Regions from separate parts of the Peribacillus sp. B2I2 genome, predicted to be linked through region 2. Evidence: riboswitches for the same ligand, from Rfam matches in the RefSeq annotation. Region 2 holds a riboswitch; each other region holds the start of a gene.
What was found. Region 2 has a riboswitch for thiamine pyrophosphate ahead of thiT (energy-coupled thiamine transporter ThiT). Riboswitches for the same ligand answer to the same signal wherever they lie in the genome.

Region 1 (5,680 bases), 1.3 Mb from region 2:
GGGATGAGCCTTAATGCCGCCATGAAACTATAGGCATATTTCGGTTTAAGCTTTACTTGCTGCATTAAGGAATAAAACAAGTTCACTGGTCTCGTCGTTAAGGAAAAAGTTAAACCTAGTGCCGCGAAAAGCAATGCTCGAAAGCCTACCAGTAATCCCCTCATGAAACTTTCTTCCGAAATCGATATGAGACCCCACTCAAACCAAACCGTTTCACCTTGCCCGAATAATATCATTGCGGAAGAGGTGGATATAAAAATGAAACAAAAAGGGATCGACAAAAGTAAGATGCGTTTTATCGAATGCCCGGTAAAAAACAAAAATAAAAGTAAAACGCCAATGGTAATATTCATCATGTAATTCAGGTCATGAATGAATAGCGCCACGATGCATAACACGAGCAATACACAAAGTTTAAGGCTTGGATTAACCTTATGGAGCCATGTTTCTGCATTTGTAAGATTCATCTACATGACACTCCTTTTAACTTTTGTCTCCAAAAATCCTGATTGCGTGATGTTTTCATCACTTATTACGTATCCGTCTTTAACCGTCCAGATCCTGGTTGCAAAGTTGTTTGAAATATGATCGTCATGAGTTACCATGATCACTGTTGTTCCGCGCCTTCGGTATTCCTCAAACCATTCCAGTAATGCAAAGGTATTTTTCGAATCTTGGCCAAAGGTTGGCTCATCCAGGAGAATGATTTTTTTGTCTATTACGATTGAGGCAGCTACACTTAAGCGACGCTTTTGACCCATTGATAATTGAAACGGATGTTTATCCCGATGTGCCTCAAGGCGGAACACTCCAAGTAATGATTGGACTCTCTCCTCGATTTCTTGTTGCGGCCTTTTTTCAATTCTCAATGAATAAGCAATTTCTTCATATACAGAATTTGCAACGAACTGAAACTCAGGATTTTGAAAGACAAACGTCATATGATCCGTTAGATTTTTCACCCTTCTAATAGGGGACCCCATTAATTCATACTGACCACTCGTTTTTATGAACTGCATCAGTGCATGTAAAAGAGTACTCTTCCCCGCGCCATTTTCTCCACTGATTACAATCCATTCACCTGAATGGACCTGCAGCTCCTCAACCTTGATTTTCGCTTCCTTTTTCCGGAATCCGCTAAAACCTTGCACATGAATAAGGGGGGCCCCCACACTAAATGGGTTTTCACGAATGAGCTCATGGTCATGTACATACTCATCCCAAACACCTGGGAACCAAATTCCATGTTCTTTCATTTCATTTTTATATAGGGAAAGAATGGTATCTTTTGGACCATCAGCTATGATTTGACCGTCATCATTAAAAAGCACGATTCGTTCGATGAATTCTAAAACATGATCAATTTTATGTTCCACGATAATAACCGTCTTGTCTCGTCCGACTCCCTTCAACAAGTCCCAGATTTCTTTTGTTCCTTCCGGATCGAGCATGGCGGTTGGTTCATCTAAAAATATCACTTCCGGTTCAAGGGCCAATACTGAAGCAATGGCCAGACGCTGTTTCATCCCGCCTGATAATGTATCAATACTTGTATGGATATCGTCTAGATTCAATCCTACCTCACGGATATGTTTTTGGATCTTCTCTTTCATTTCTTTTTTAGGGACGGAAAGATTCTCAAGGACGAAGGCAATTTCCTCATCAGCAAACGGCATGCAAAACTGACTATCAGGGTCTTGAAAAACATATCCCCATGAAGAAGGACACTTCAATTCTTCCGCCTTCATCGGAACTTCGATGGAATTCGGAATCAATCCGCTTAATACTTGCAAAAGAGTCGACTTACCACATCCTGATGGTCCCAACAATAGAACTTTTTCACCTTTATCAAATGAGACGGATAAGTCCTTGAAAATCAATGACTCATCACCTGGAAATTTCATTCTTAACTTCTCAACATGAACGATTCGTTCCATGGCCATCAACCTCTACTTTTGGTCCAGTTCTGCATAATCTTTACTTGAAACTGGACGAACAAGATTAGTTACTCCTGTTGCTTCCAGGACTTTAACTAGATAATAAGCTGTTACACCTGCAAAGAATATGGAACCCAAGAACCTCGCAATCATGAATAACGATAGATTCCAAAGGGAGAGCGCACCTATTTCCCCGTATGCAAAATCCATGATGACTGATCCCAGGCAGGAAGCCACCGCAGCTAAAACGGCCACCGACATATTGAATTTTTTATATCTGAACGCCATGAACAGCAGTTCAGCGAACAAACCTTGGACCACCCCATATAAGAGTACGGTCAGCCCCCATGGTGAACCCAGAAAGAATTCACCGGAAGCTGCAGCTATCTCTGCCAGAAGTGCTACACCCGGTTTCCGTAAAATCAAAAAGGCAACGGGGCCAGCAATAAACCACATTCCATAAATAAGTTGATCTAGATGTAATCCTAATGGTTTAACGGAATAATATATCGAACCCCAAAGGATATAAACGATTCCAAATGCTACGGCAATCACGATAGTGACTAATATATCCGTTAATTTCAATCCTTTTTTCATGTTTCATTCTCCTTTATACTTCCAGTATTTCCTTATGAACAGGCCATGTCTCTAAGCGATAAGCCATTTCCCAAAATGAGTATTCATATTGGCTGCTAAGGATAAAATGTTCCTTCATTCTTTCCTTATCTTCATCTGTTACTTTTTCAGCAATCTCATCAAGCCTCGCAATTTGTTCTTCCACCAAAGAGCGGAACCACTCTCCTCCGTAAGCCGCTATCCATTCTTGATAAATCGGCTCTTCCGGTTCACACCCTTGCAGCTTTTCGCCAATTTCATAATACAGCCAGTAACATGGCAAGATAGCTGCAATAACATCCCCTAAATGTCCAGAATAAGCCGCACGATACATATGGGAAGTATAAGCATAAGCAGTCGGGGCGGGTTTGAAATTTTCCCTTTCTTCTTTTGTGATGCCTAATCTCTCAGAAAAATTTTCATGAAGCTTCAACTCCGCTTCATATGTTCCTTGTGCGTGGCCGGCAAGCCTGCTTGTTGTATGTAAGTCTGTTGCCTTTACTGCTCCTAAAGCTTGAACTCTAGCAAAATGAGATAAATAATAGGCATCTTGCATGACATAAAAACGAAAACACTCTAATGGCAATGTGCCATCTCCAATTCCTGCAACAAACGGGTGATTAAAACTAGCTTCCCAAATATGATCAACTTCCTGGCGGATTTCCTCTGAAAACTTCATGTCCATTACCTCCAAATTCTATTTTTCAATGAATGATACGGGATAAAAACCTTAAATCACCTCTTTTTTTGCAAATAAAAAACCACTTTCTTTAACGTAAAGAAAGTGGTTTTACTTGAAATAATACAGAAACGTATTGTCCCAGACCCCACTTCCCTACGCTGGTATAAACCAGATCAGGTTCTAAGGGTCTTAAAGTCATACTTTAATCTCAGCTTCTCAGGTAAAACCAAATTTCACCTATAAAGCACCCCTAGTGGTACAAATTGTATATATAATTCATTTGCCTTTATATTAACACGATAAATCCAATTGTCAAACGATTAGAAAAAGTTTTCAAGCTATATTGCTTTAGGATTACTAGCCTTTCAATCTTGCATACTCACCTAACCACGATCAATTAAACCATTGTTAATCCACCATTTACGGAAAGAGTTTGCCCCGTAATATACCCTGCATCTTCCGAAACGAAATAGGCAACAGCACTGGCAATGTCCTCGGGTTGAGCTAGCCGACGGAATGGAATAGCTTTTTCCAAGGCGCTTGCTATACCAACATTATAAGAGCCTATTTCTTGAAATAAAGGAGTATCAGCAGGGCCTGGTGCAACACAATTGATGTTGAGTTTGTGACGTGCCATTTCTCTTGCTATCGTTTTTGTGAAGGCAATCACCCCTCCCTTAGCAGCCGAATAAACTGCCTCTCCACTTGATCCGACCCTAGCTGCATCTGATGCAATATTTACTACCTTGCCGTAACCATTTTCAATCATAAGAGGTAAAATTTCCTTGCAAGTATGGATCTGCCCAAGTAAATTAATATCGATAATCCTTTTCCAAGTGCTTGGATCACTTTTTAAAAAAGGTTCCACCTTATCCCAGCCTGCATTATTAACCAATATATCTATTCTTTGATAATGGTTCACTGATTCTTCAACGGCTTTTTTAACACTTTCTAATTTCGTTACATCACAATAGACCGCTCTGGCTTCAAAACCCGACTTTTCGATTATAGAAACCGTTTCCTCTGCATTTTTAAGATTTATATCAGCCACGATGATGTTAAAATTGCGAGAAGCCAATTTTTTTGCAATCTCTCTGCCAATTCCGCTCCCGGCACCTGTGATAAATGCCATTCTTTTATTCATCATATTCCCTCCACTTTCACCATTTAGTCAATATGGATTTATTTAAGCTGCTTATATATTGTCTATTATCTTTTCATTTATCATTTCCCGGAGCCGGAATTTCTGGATTTTCCCGCTTGCCGTACGAGGAAAGTCATCCATTATTTCAAGAAATTCAGGCCAATATTGTTTGGCCAAACCCTTTTCCGAGAGAAATTCCTGCATGGAATCCATCGTAATCGGGCTCTTTCCCATTTTCATGCTGATACATGCACATGCTTTTTCCTGAAGACGAGAATCTGGAACAGCGATAACCTGAGCGCTAGAAATATCCGGGTGTTCATACAATACATTTTCTACATAAGCAACTGGAATATTTTCGCCGCCACGTATGATTATGTCTTTGTTTCTTCCAGAAATCCGGATATATCCATCTTCATCAATAAATGCTCGATCACCGGTAATGAACCATCCGTCACTATACTCAGCTAAAGTATCATCGATCCGTTTAAAATAGCCGACAAAAAGAGCCGGACCCCTTACTAATAAAGAACCTTCTATATTCGGAGCACAGAGCTCCCCTTCAAGATCCACTACTTTTAGCTCCATCCCCGGAAAGGGAATTCCGTCGGTATTCGTCAGTTTTTCTTCTAGATCCTCAAGTCTCGTCAAGGTTACCAAGCCATCTTCCGTTTGTCCCCATCCTGACAATATCTTGAACGGTACTTTTTCCACGGCTTCCTTTACTAAATGCCTGGGAATCGGGGCACCTAGAGCTACGAAGACTCGTAGCGAATTGAGGTCATAACTTTCTATCCCTTCCATTTGAATCGTATCTTGCAGAAAAGGAGTAGCTCCCGCCGTAAACGTTATCTTTTCCTTCTCAACCCATTCAATAAACTCTCTCGGATTCCAAATGTCTTGATAGACTCCTGTACCTCCAATATGAGTAGGGAGCCTAACTCCATAACCAAAACCTGTTTGATGAGCGAACGTTGACGCCATGAAATGAACGTCATCGGAGGTTAAATGTAAGTGGTCAATCCAATAATCCGTTGATATACAAAGAGTATTATGTGTATGCATTACTCCTTTTGGACTTCCAGTGGTTCCCGAGGTAAAGATAATTTCAGTCACATCATTGGGGTCATGTGTGATTTCATCCAAAATGGATGAATCCATCCGGTCTTCCCAAGGTTCCTCAAATAGTGAGGAGAACAGTTTCATCCCCTTCGGCGCCTTGTCCCCAATCACATATATATGTTTCATTGATGGCCATTGATGGCTTAGTCTCTCAATCATGTCAGGGTAATAAAACCCACG
Region 2 (5,680 bases):
ACAGCACCGACCAGTGAAGGTGAATAACCGATGAACCATTGATCTTTAACCCCTGAAATCCCTTCGATGGGCACTTGTGTGGAACCTGTTTTGCCTGCTATTTCATAACCGGAAACAGCCGCGTTTTTAGCTGTGCCATATTCCACTGTACCAAGCAGCATCGCATTCATTTTATCGACGACGCTTTTAGAGGTTACTTTGGTGCTTTTCTCTTTCCAGGCCCCTACCTCTTTTCCATCGTTATTTTCTATTCTTACAATGGCATGAGTTTCCTCCCTTTCCCCATCGTTGGCAAATGCTGAAAAGGCTCCTGCCATCTGCAGCGGGGACACACCTTTCCTCATCCCTCCTAGAGCTAGCGACAGATTTCGATCATCCTTGTCATACGGAATCCCAAACCGCTCAAGTGAATCCAGCCCCTTATCTATGCCAATCTCATTCAATAGCCAAACCGTTGGTACATTCAAGGAATTCATCACCGCTTCATACATGGGTACTTCTCCTTTGTATTCACCGCTCAGGTTTGTTGGCTCATATTCACCGAAGCTCATTTTTTCATCCTTTAAAGGGTCAGTGATATCGTATCCCTCCTCAACCGCTGGAGTGTAAACGACAAGTGGTTTAATGGATGAACCCGGAGATCTTGACAGCTGGGTTGCCCGGTTATATCCCATGAATTGATGCTCACCTCTCCCACCGACTAGTGCCTTTATGCCGCCCGTTTCAGGATCAAGGAGGACTGACCCACTTTGAACCATTTCCTCTGTACTCGTTCCAACTGGAAAATTGGCTTCATTCGCATACACGGATTCTGTAGCCTGCTGCATGGATTGATCCAGTGTAGTGTAAATTTTATAGCCCTTTGAAAGCAGTTCCTCAAGCTTAATTCCATATTTACTCGATGCTTCCGATAAAACATGATCAACATAATAAGGATACTTACCTCTTAATGGATCGGTTTCCTTCTCCCCCATAAGAAGTGTCACCGAATCTTTTTTTGCGGCTGCTTCTTCATCTTTCGTCAAATAACCATGTTCCGCCATTCTGGAAAGAACCAAATCACGCCGCTTCAATGCTCCGTCCAAATTCTTATATGGATCAAGTTTGGATGGTAGATTAATGACACCCGCCAGCAAAGCTCCCTCGGCAACGGTCAATTCAGAGACCTCTTTGGAAAAATAAATATTTGCAGCTTTTTTGATTCCCCATGCCCCATGGCCAAAATAAACTTGATTCAAATACATTTCCAGAATTTCATCTTTCGTATATTGATTTTCAACTTCCTGGGCTAGAAAAAACTCTCCTATCTTCCTCTTCAATGTTCGATCCGATTCCAGCATCGTGATTTTCACAAGCTGCTGGGTGAGCGTGCTCCCGCCTTCAACAACACTTCCAGCCTTCGCATTTTTAACCAAGGCTCGCAAGATCCCTTGATAATCTATACCGTGATGTTTATAAAAACGGTGATCCTCAATGGAAACCACCGCTTGTTTCATATGTTCCGGTATTTCATCTATCGCAACACCTTCGGATTTATTTGCCGTGATCGTACTGGCAAGATTCCCATCCAGATCATAGATTCCTGTCGGTTGCTGAAGATTATTTTCAAGATGGCTTATATCTGCACCCTGCCTGAAATACAAGAGTGAACCGGCGCCTAAAACCACAATCGCCAATATTATAATTAGAACTAATTTCACTAACCCTCTCATTTTGTACCCCCATTTTCCCATCTGCGACATGTTTCATTAAAAATATTTTACCCTTTTTATTAAAGAAAACTCGTCGATTGACTAAAAGGCCACAGTTCAGTCGCCTTTTCTTTTAGCACTATACTCGTGTACCGGCTTCCTTGCTGATGATATTCCTTCCGAATGAAAAATAAAGCACGCCAACTAATTGAAGGACCAGGATTTCATCCTACCATTTTAACAATGCCCGTATCTATCCTTTCCCCGTAATTGGCGATCTATATACCAATTAAAGGCGTGAAGCCATTTAAAAGTGGGTATAACACTTTAAAGACTTATAAATGGGAGAGTGAAATTATGAAAGACATAAAAAATATTGTCGTCGCTTTTGATGGAAATGAAGAGAGTACACGGGCCGTGGAATATGGAGCAACAATCAAACAGGCCTTTCCTGAAGCTGAGCTGACCGTAGTCCATGTCCTAAGTGATAAGGTTGAACAGAGTATCATGGGAAACGTCACAGCTCCTGGATTTGTACCCGCTGCAGGATTTTATGTCGATCCCGTCCAGACACATCCCGTCGTTGAAGTTGAACAGCGAGAACAAAAGGTAATTGACACCCCTTCCCCCGTCGAGAATAGTGTTCGGAACGCAGAAAGTAATACGTTGAGATTGCTAAGTGAATGTCAAGTCAAGGGGAAATTCGAGATATTGGAAGGACATGCGCCAGATAGCATATGTGAATATGCAGAAAGAACTGCGGCCGACCTCATCGTCGTCGGCAATAGCTCTAAAAGCGGTTTGGAAAAATTCTTTCTTGGAAGTACAAGTAGTTCAATTGCGAAAAACGCACCCTGTTCGGTATTCATTGCAAAATGAGATTGAGCCAGTTCGCCCTGTACGTATCGTTTGATCATTCTCCGAAAAAAGCCGGATTCTTGTAGAATCCGGCTTTTTTGTTAATAGGCTTTTTTCAGTAATACATTTGAAGCTGCCGAATATAACATCATCACCACAATGGCCGATAAAATAAAACTGATCAGCATATAAGTCCCATTATAAATGAATGAATAAACCGCTACTGGCTGTCCTTTTGGTGCTGCAGATCCAAAAAACACGATTCCAGAAGTGAAATGACATAGAAACCTCAGGAAACTTCCCAAAAACATGCCGCCAATCCCGTATAATTTCGCTTTGGAACGCTTTTCCTCTTTATAGCTGTTTACAAACTTGTTCATGAATACACCGGATATCCCGACAACCATAAAGGCAAGATAATAATCAATGAAGCCTTGGATCGGTGTTCCGATCCATGCTGTACCACTGACAATCTGCAATAGTCCAAGTAACAATCCGGCTAACATCCCACCTTTTATGCCCCAACGATATGCCATCAGAAAAATAGGTACCATGGCTATTGAAATCGAACCCCCTTGAGGCCAGATTCTTGAAAAAATGAATCCAGAGACCATATCCAGTAATAAAGCCAATGATGCAAAAATGGCGACCTCTGTCATGAATAACGTTTTATTTTTCATCAAGCCACTCCTTTCTCCAAAAATGAAAAAATGTCCATGAGTTCCCCCTGCCAATTTTGCGCAAAAAAAGCAACACCGGGGCGGTAATGGATGCCCAGTATTGCTTGTATCCAAAACCACATCCCTACGCTAGTGCTAACTATCAGGTTCATAGGGTCTGAACTCAACCGTTCACTCTCAGCCTTTTTGGCTCCCCTTGTGGAAGTATTTATTTTTCGATCCTCGGTTAGAATATACTACTAGTTTCTTTAATTGACAACTAAAGAAACTGTATATGTCAACAACTTGTCATTCCCATTTTATGGCGATATTCTTTCTTATAACCAACTTCTTTACATACCTTCAATACACCTGCAATTAAACAAGTTAGATGGCTAAATACGACAATTTTTCTATAGACTCACTAAGGTTTGTTTTGTTATCTTTATTAAACCTAATTTACATAGGGGAGGGAATGGACATGGATAAACATTCGATTTCAGCTGAAAAAGGCGCCTACATAAGCATTGCCGCTTACATATTCTTGTCTGCCCTTAAATTGTCATTTGGTTATTTCGGTGATTCTAAAGGACTTTGGGCAGATGGTTTAAATAATACGACCGATATCATCGCTTCCATAGCCGTATTGATTGGTTTGAAAATTTCGAAGAGACCTCCAGATGATAATCATTCATATGGACATTTACGGGCGGAAACCGTAGCCTCGTTGGTAGCTGCCTTCATTATGATCACCGTAGGCCTGCAGGTTGTATTCAGTGCTGTAGAATCCTTCTTCCAGCAAGATTCAACAACCGTTCCCAATATGCTTACCGGTTATGTCGCCCTATTCTCTGCAATCTTCATGTACGGAATCTACCGTTATAACTTAGCATTAAGTAAAAAGATCAACAGCTCTTCCATCTACGCCGTTGCACAGGATAATCGTTCCGATGCCCTTGTCAGTGTTGGTGCTTTCATTGGAATCATCGGTACTAAGATGGGAATCCCTTGGCTTGATGCAATAGCTGCAGCAGTCGTGGGGGTCATCATATGCAAAACGGCCTGGGATATCTTTCGGGATGCCTCCATCTCTTTAACCGATGGTTTCGACGAGCAGCTCCTGCAAAAGATCGGTCAAACCATTATATTGACAGAAGGTGTAAAAGACATGAGTGAAATTAAGGCCCGTATGCACGGAAGTGAAATCCTGCTCGAAACTACCGTTCATGTTAACCCTCTTTTGACCGTCATCCAAGGTCACGATATTACGGTTAAAATCGAAGAGAATCTTTTGAAGGAATATAATATCCAGCATGTGATCGTTCATATCGAACCATATGCATTTCATAAAAAAAGGTAACCGTCATTAACTTTACGGATACCTTTTTTTATTATTAATTCATGTAATCACTGTAATAAAACTGTGTCAAAAAAAGGTATTTATCGATTGATTGACGAATATTTATCCAATTGACACATGTTAAAAGAACTCTAATCTGTTATCATAAAAGCGAGATGTAATTATTTTAATATTTTGTAATTTTTTTCTAATACATTAATTTCTGGGTCAAAAGTAAATTCATTTTCCTACAGTATGGAGGGCAAAATGGTATCTAATCGAGAAATGACCATTCACTTTTTATCTTCTCAAAAAAGCAGTATCATATCCAAATGGAAAGATGAGTTGCTGCATTTACCGGACGGATATATGGGATATTTTAAAGGAGAAGTGGAAAATATCTTTAATCTGCTAATGGATCAGCTTGGAAAATCGGATACTGACATAGACGATGTACTGAAGGTCGTAGGGGGAAAAATTGCGTCTGATCGAGTTAATAAGCAATTGGATATGGAAAATTTCTTTTCCACTGCAACCATCGGCAGATCCATCATCATTGAGCACGTTTTGAATTCAGAAGCACCCAAAGAAGAAATATCCGATCGAATCAAGCATGTAAACGTTTACTTCGATAAACTCATTCATTTTGCATTATCCCATTATACCGAATTGAAAACGATGGAACTTGAAGAACGCTATCAATTCATAAGCCCAAACCATAAAGACCGTTTAACACTCCTTGGCCAAATGACCTCGAGCTTTGTCCATGAATTCCGAAATCCACTGACATCCATAATGGGATTCATACAATTGTTACAGGCAGAACAACCGGAAATAAAATACCTTGATATCATTTCAAAGGAATTGGATCAGCTCAATTATCGGATTACACAATTTCTTAATATTTCCAAAAAGGAAACTTCAACATCACCACCAGATCTATTTTCCATTGCTAAGCTAGTTAACGAGGTCATTGAATTTTTATATCCAAGCATTTTGGAAGTAAATGCTTCCATTACATGTAATATCGCCGATGATGCCGTAATTTCCGGTTCTGAAGAAGAATTCCGTCAGGTATTACTTAATATTATTTTAAATGCTCTTGATGTGGTTGCAGGGATGCCTTCCCCATC
Region 3 (5,680 bases), 290 kb from region 2:
AATATAAAAATGGGACAAGCACCGGTCATACACTATATGCCAAAGCTTTTTGATAAAATCACAGCTGGAGATTTCGACCCGACGGAAATCATATCACATAGAGTTCCTCTCGAAAAAGCGAGTGAAGCATATCAAATCTTTAATGATCACGAAGATGAATGTTTTAAAGTGGTGCTAAAGCCATAATAAGAAGTTGGCGAAATCCAATGCATGGAGCTGCATTGGATTTCTTTGTTAGGTTCGTATAGGAAAAAGAAGCGTTGGCATTCAAAACGAACTACGATGCCAAGTGATCTTGAATAAGGGTTTTTGGTAAGGAAATGAAGGATTTATATTATATAATGATAGTGACAAAAGGAGGATGTTCAGATGGTATATAATTCGGCAGCGGAACTTTGTGAAGGGTTTGGGTATCCGCCCGTTTACGTTAAAATGACAATAGAGATCATAGATAAGAGATTGGGACCTGTAAAGGCGGAAGCAGAGATTGCCATCAAGCCTGTTAAGTCAAAGGAATATCTAGAAGTATTGGTGGAAGAACTTGAATCGGAGCATATCTTTGCTGAAGAAAATGGCAGTATCTATGGCAGCTTCGGCATCGATCAAAGCATCCAGATTTATGATGAAGTCCTGACTACCATACCATTCGATGAGTTAATCGGAAATGAAAATTGGAAAGAGACAGTGGAGGAATCCATCACTGTGGATAAGCTAAAGGAACAATTGGGAAAATCCCTCAATGATTATCAATTCAGTGATTTGAGCGGGAAATATAAATTCAGGAAGAGATGTACGATAACAGAACTTCAATTCATAGGGTAACGACATGTGGAGAAGGCAAAATGCTTTCTCTTTTTTTGATAATTTCAGATAGAGTCTGGCCATGAAATTTTTCCCTTTAATAATTGCTATTACTCCTGTAACATCTTCCATGAACTCGTAAGGGAAAGTCGTTTCTTGTATTTTTACGTTTGTTGGTTAAAGTGAAGAAAGGGTATTAAAAAAGCATAGGGGTAAACGCTTGGTTATAGCATGTGACGGGACCACTTCTGCAGGACCATTTTCAGCAGTGACCCAATCTGTAAGATTGTATAAAACACATACTCGCAAGTGCAATTCAGTAAGGTTTTTAATGGTTTTCATATACCTGTTTTTGTATAATTTTACATAACTATTGAAAAGCCAAAAAGAAACTTATATTTAAAAAGATAAAAAGGAGAATATATGAAAATTGGTTTGGTACGGCATTTTAAGGTGGCACATGAATTTCCTACTGGGAAATCTGTGACGGCGGATGATATGAAGCAATGGTTTGAGGACTATGATGCAGCGGATATTATTTATGGAACGACTTTATTTGGCATGGAGGAATGGCAGGAATGTTATTGCAGTGATATGTCGAGAGCTGTCAAGACAGCGGAACATATCTATCCAGGTAAGGTTCATCGAATGGAGGAGCTGCGGGAAATACCTTCTCCCCCTCTTAAAGGAAAAGTGAAGCTGCCGTTCATCCTATGGGCCATCTGGATTCGATGCTGCTCGATGTTCAACAGGCAGACAAGGGCGGAAATTAAGATCGCTGAACAAAGAATCAATAAGGTATTGGATGAAATCTTTACAAAGGGGGATAGGGATGTTCTGATCGTGAGTCATGCCGCCCTCATGATATATATGAGAAAAGAGCTGATCCGACGGGGGTTCACCGGTCCAAAATTCAAGATTGCAAGTAATGGAAAGCTGTATGTATTCGAAAGATGATAAGTGAAGAAATATAGGGTTTTCCATCAGAGAAGGTAAGTATGATGTTCATCGTACATTTTGCTGATTTTAAGAAAGATGCAGGGATTTTCTGAATAATTATTCTTTTTCCATTGGTTGTGGTTTATTATTGTAATAGTGTAATTTTTACGATTTCAATAATAGGGAAAGAGGGTGGACATTTTGGTGAAGGCAGTTTTTTTTGATTTAGATGATACATTACTATGGGATCAGAAAAGTGTAAAAGAGGCTTTTGTGGCTACATGCGAAGTGGCTAAGGAGAAGTATGATTTGAATGTCGACGAGTTTGAAGAAGCTGTGCGGAAGGAAGCGCGTGAGCTTTATTCTTCTTACGATACATATGCATTTACTCAAATGATCGGTATCAACCCATTTGAGGGGCTATGGGGAAATTTTCAGGATGATCATGATGAATTCCGGAAGATGGCCGGGATTGCACCGGCTTATCGGAAAGAAGCGTGGACGGGAGGCTTGAAGGCATTAGGGATCGATGACCCGGAATTTGGGCTTGAACTGGCAGAACGTTTCCCGGCCGAGAGACGCAAAAAGCCATTTATCTATGAAGAATCATTTCGTGTGTTAGATGAATTAAAAGGGAAGTACAAATTGCTATTGCTTACGAACGGGTCTCCTGAACTGCAAAACACCAAACTTGAAATTACGCCTGAACTAGTTCCTTATTTCGACCAAATCGTCATTTCTGGTGCGTTTGGAAGAGGTAAACCGGATGCCTCCATTTTTGAGCATGCTTTGGAAATCATGGAGCTTGATAAGGATGAAGTATTGATGGTCGGCGATAATTTAATGACGGATATCCTTGGAGCGTCACGGGTAGGCATAAAGTCGGTTTGGATAAATCGCCATGATAAGGAACGGAATGAAGTGCTTCCAACCTATGAAATCAAGCATTTAGAGGAGCTTTTCCCAATCCTTGAGAGCCTGTAAAATTACTCTTCAAGTAACGAATTTTGGAGAGGTTGAAATAAAATATTAGGTCTTTTAAATTATTTACAGAGTGAAAAGGGTGATATATAGTTACCCTGTAATCAATTAAATTATTTAGACTAGGGGTGTCCAATAAAAGTTGGGCTGAGAGAGAAGCGCTTAAGCTTCTTAACCCTCAGGACCTGATCTGGTTCATACCAGCGTGGGGAAGTTAGAATCTACTAAACAATGACCATTTCAATTGGTCATTTCTGTAGTCATACTAACGTTAGCCGGGTCTTAAATATGAGACCTGGCTTTTTCGTGCGAAATGGATTGGATTTTGTCCTTTTTAAATGAACTTAAAAAGGAGAAATGAAATCATGAGTAATTCAGTAAATGACATGAACGTTTCAATTATGTCCAGTTTTGCTGGGAGTAAAAAAGTGTATGTTGAGGGATCTAGACCTGATATTAAAGTACCTATGCGTGAAATTAAGCTAAGTCCGACTACAGGGGCATTCGGCGAAGAGGAGAATCCGCCTTTACGAGTTTATGACACAAGCGGTTTCTATACGGATTCAGAATATCCCATTGATATTCATAAAGGTCTTGCCCCGATTAGACGCAACTGGGTCCTGGAACGGGAAGACGTTGAAGAGTATGAAGGACGTGAAATAAAACCAGAAGATAATGGGTATAGAAAAGTGGATTCACAATCCAAAGTAGAAATTTTTCCGGGATTGAAAAGAAAACCATTGCGAGCGATGGAAGGGCAAAACGTAACCCAGCTCCATTATGCCCGTAAAGGTATCATTACCCCAGAAATGGAATTCATTTCGATCAGGGAAAATGTTGCCCCTGAGTTTGTAAGAGAAGAGGTAGCTAGCGGACGGGCGATCATTCCGGCAAATATTAACCACCCTGAAAGTGAGCCCATGATCATCGGACGAAAATTTCATGTGAAAATAAATGCGAATATCGGAAACTCAGCTGTTAGTTCATCGATCGAAGATGAAGTGGAGAAAATGACTTGGGCTACACGATGGGGAGCCGACAATATAATGGATCTTTCCACCGGAAAGAATATTCACACCACCCGGGAATGGATTATCAGGAATTCGCCTGTGCCAGTTGGAACTGTTCCGATATATCAAGCATTGGAAAAAGTGAATGGAGTCGCGGAAGATTTAAATTGGGAAGTTTTTAGGGATACATTAATCGAGCAGGCCGAGCAAGGTGTCGATTACTTCACTATACACGCTGGTGTGCTTTTGCGATATATCCCTTTAACAGCGAAGCGAGTTACGGGAATTGTTTCCCGAGGGGGCTCCATCATGGCACAATGGTGCTTGGCCCACCACCAAGAAAGCTTTCTCTATACTCACTTTGAAGAGATTTGTGAAATCATGAAGGCATATGATGTCTCTTTCTCATTAGGCGACGGCCTCCGTCCTGGATCCATTGCAGATGCAAACGATGAGGCTCAATTTGCTGAATTGGAAACATTGGGGGAACTGACGAAGATTGCATGGAAGCACGATGTTCAAGTCATGGTTGAGGGACCCGGTCACGTACCTATGCATTTAATTAAAGAAAATATGGATAAGCAGCTGGAAGTGTGTCAAGAAGCACCATTCTATACCCTAGGACCATTAACAACGGATATAGCACCTGGGTACGATCATATTACTTCTGCAATTGGTGCTGCCATGATTGGATGGTTTGGAACTGCCATGCTTTGTTATGTGACACCGAAAGAGCATCTGGGACTTCCGAATAAAGAGGATGTTCGAGTAGGGGTCATTACCTATAAAATTGCAGCCCACGCAGCTGACCTTGCAAAAGGCCATCCGCATGCACAAAAACGAGATGATGCCCTTTCTAAGGCTAGATTCGAATTTCGTTGGAGAGATCAGTTCAATCTTTCTCTCGACCCTGAAAGGGCGGTTGAATATCACGATGAAACTCTACCAGCTGAAGGTGCCAAAACAGCCCATTTCTGTTCAATGTGCGGACCTAAATTCTGTAGTATGAGAATCTCACAGGACATCCGTGATTTGGCGAAAGAAAAGGGTCTGGGCTTTGAGTCGGTAATCGATGAAGGGCTTAAAGAAAAAGCCAATGAATTTAGGAAAACGGACGGAAAAATCTATCAATGATTCGGACGAGAGGGAGAATTCGATGAATCGGGTAATCCAGATAAAAGTTGAAATGAAACAGTTGGAAACTCAATTGGAACAGCTGAAAAGAGAGCTGAACATTTTTCGGGAGAATTGTAATCATGAATTTATAAAAAATGATTATAGTCAAGAATGCACAAAGTGCCACTTAATCGAAAGTCTGCAATGGTAGTGATTCATTAATCTTCCTTTCATACGGAAATCAATCCCTTAATCATGTTGGAGATTCAGCCAACATGATTAAGGGGATATTTCATCCATGTTTTACGAACTTGTTTTATTAATATGAAGAGGAGGAGGGACCAGCCATCCTTTTTCCTTATTTAATCTTAGGAAATCAGCACTCAATGCCGCTTTTTTTGTGTGGAATTGTGCAAACATTTCCGCAATATCTTCGTGGATGCATTGACCATGATCTGGCTGCAAGCAACTAATCCTGCACTAATATCAATGGATACTGAAGCGGAGATTTCAGGATCTTGAAGTCTTGCCCCCACGGGAATATCCTCTAAATTAGCTATAGGCCTTTCAGGTAGTGATGGAGGCAGTCCTACGTTATTTTCTTTTAATGATAATTCAATGGTCATTTTCCTGTTTACCTTGATTGATCACTTCTACAAGGAATTTATGTAGGGTCCTTATCAGTCCTTATCACCAGAATGATTAAGCATGGTTTGATGACATGCAATCAACCCTTTTGTTTGCTTGAAATGGCCATGGCCCAAATACGTCACCATAATGCATAGGCTATTCTTTCGGATTTACGCTTAAAATTCCCATAATCATTATATATT

Region 1: linked by a shared signal. The riboswitch ahead of tenA (thiaminase II) and the one ahead of thiT (energy-coupled thiamine transporter ThiT) in region 2 are both predicted to bind thiamine pyrophosphate.
Region 3: linked by a shared signal. The riboswitch ahead of thiC (phosphomethylpyrimidine synthase ThiC) and the one ahead of thiT (energy-coupled thiamine transporter ThiT) in region 2 are both predicted to bind thiamine pyrophosphate.

What each region holds. Positions count from the first base shown of each region.
Region 1 is NZ_JBGCCB010000001.1:2,358,745-2,364,424, reverse strand. Features, by position in the region: gene ABIE66_RS11835 (energy-coupling factor transporter transmembrane component T family protein) at 1-467, opposite strand, end outside; gene ABIE66_RS11830 (ABC transporter ATP-binding protein) at 468-1,937, opposite strand; gene ABIE66_RS11825 (ECF transporter S component) at 1,950-2,534, opposite strand; gene tenA (thiaminase II) at 2,548-3,231, opposite strand; TPP riboswitch at 3,368-3,496, opposite strand; gene ABIE66_RS11815 (SDR family NAD(P)-dependent oxidoreductase) at 3,632-4,378, opposite strand; gene ABIE66_RS11810 (AMP-binding protein) at 4,430-5,680, opposite strand, start outside.
Region 2 is NZ_JBGCCB010000001.1:1,106,537-1,112,216, reverse strand. Features, by position in the region: gene ABIE66_RS05610 (transglycosylase domain-containing protein) at 1-1,712, opposite strand, end outside; gene ABIE66_RS05605 (universal stress protein) at 2,049-2,570, shown strand; gene thiT (energy-coupled thiamine transporter ThiT) at 2,651-3,229, opposite strand; TPP riboswitch at 3,334-3,436, opposite strand; gene ABIE66_RS05595 (cation diffusion facilitator family transporter) at 3,690-4,568, shown strand; gene ABIE66_RS05590 (histidine kinase N-terminal domain-containing protein) at 4,815-5,680, shown strand, end outside.
Region 3 is NZ_JBGCCB010000001.1:815,608-821,287, forward strand. Features, by position in the region: gene ABIE66_RS04165 (zinc-dependent alcohol dehydrogenase) at 1-186, shown strand, start outside; gene ABIE66_RS04170 (hypothetical protein) at 370-822, shown strand; gene ABIE66_RS04175 (histidine phosphatase family protein) at 1,225-1,758, shown strand; gene ABIE66_RS04180 (HAD family hydrolase) at 1,942-2,724, shown strand; TPP riboswitch at 2,836-2,950, shown strand; gene thiC (phosphomethylpyrimidine synthase ThiC) at 3,084-4,865, shown strand; partial or broken gene ABIE66_RS04190 (DUF3231 family protein) at 5,151-5,630, opposite strand.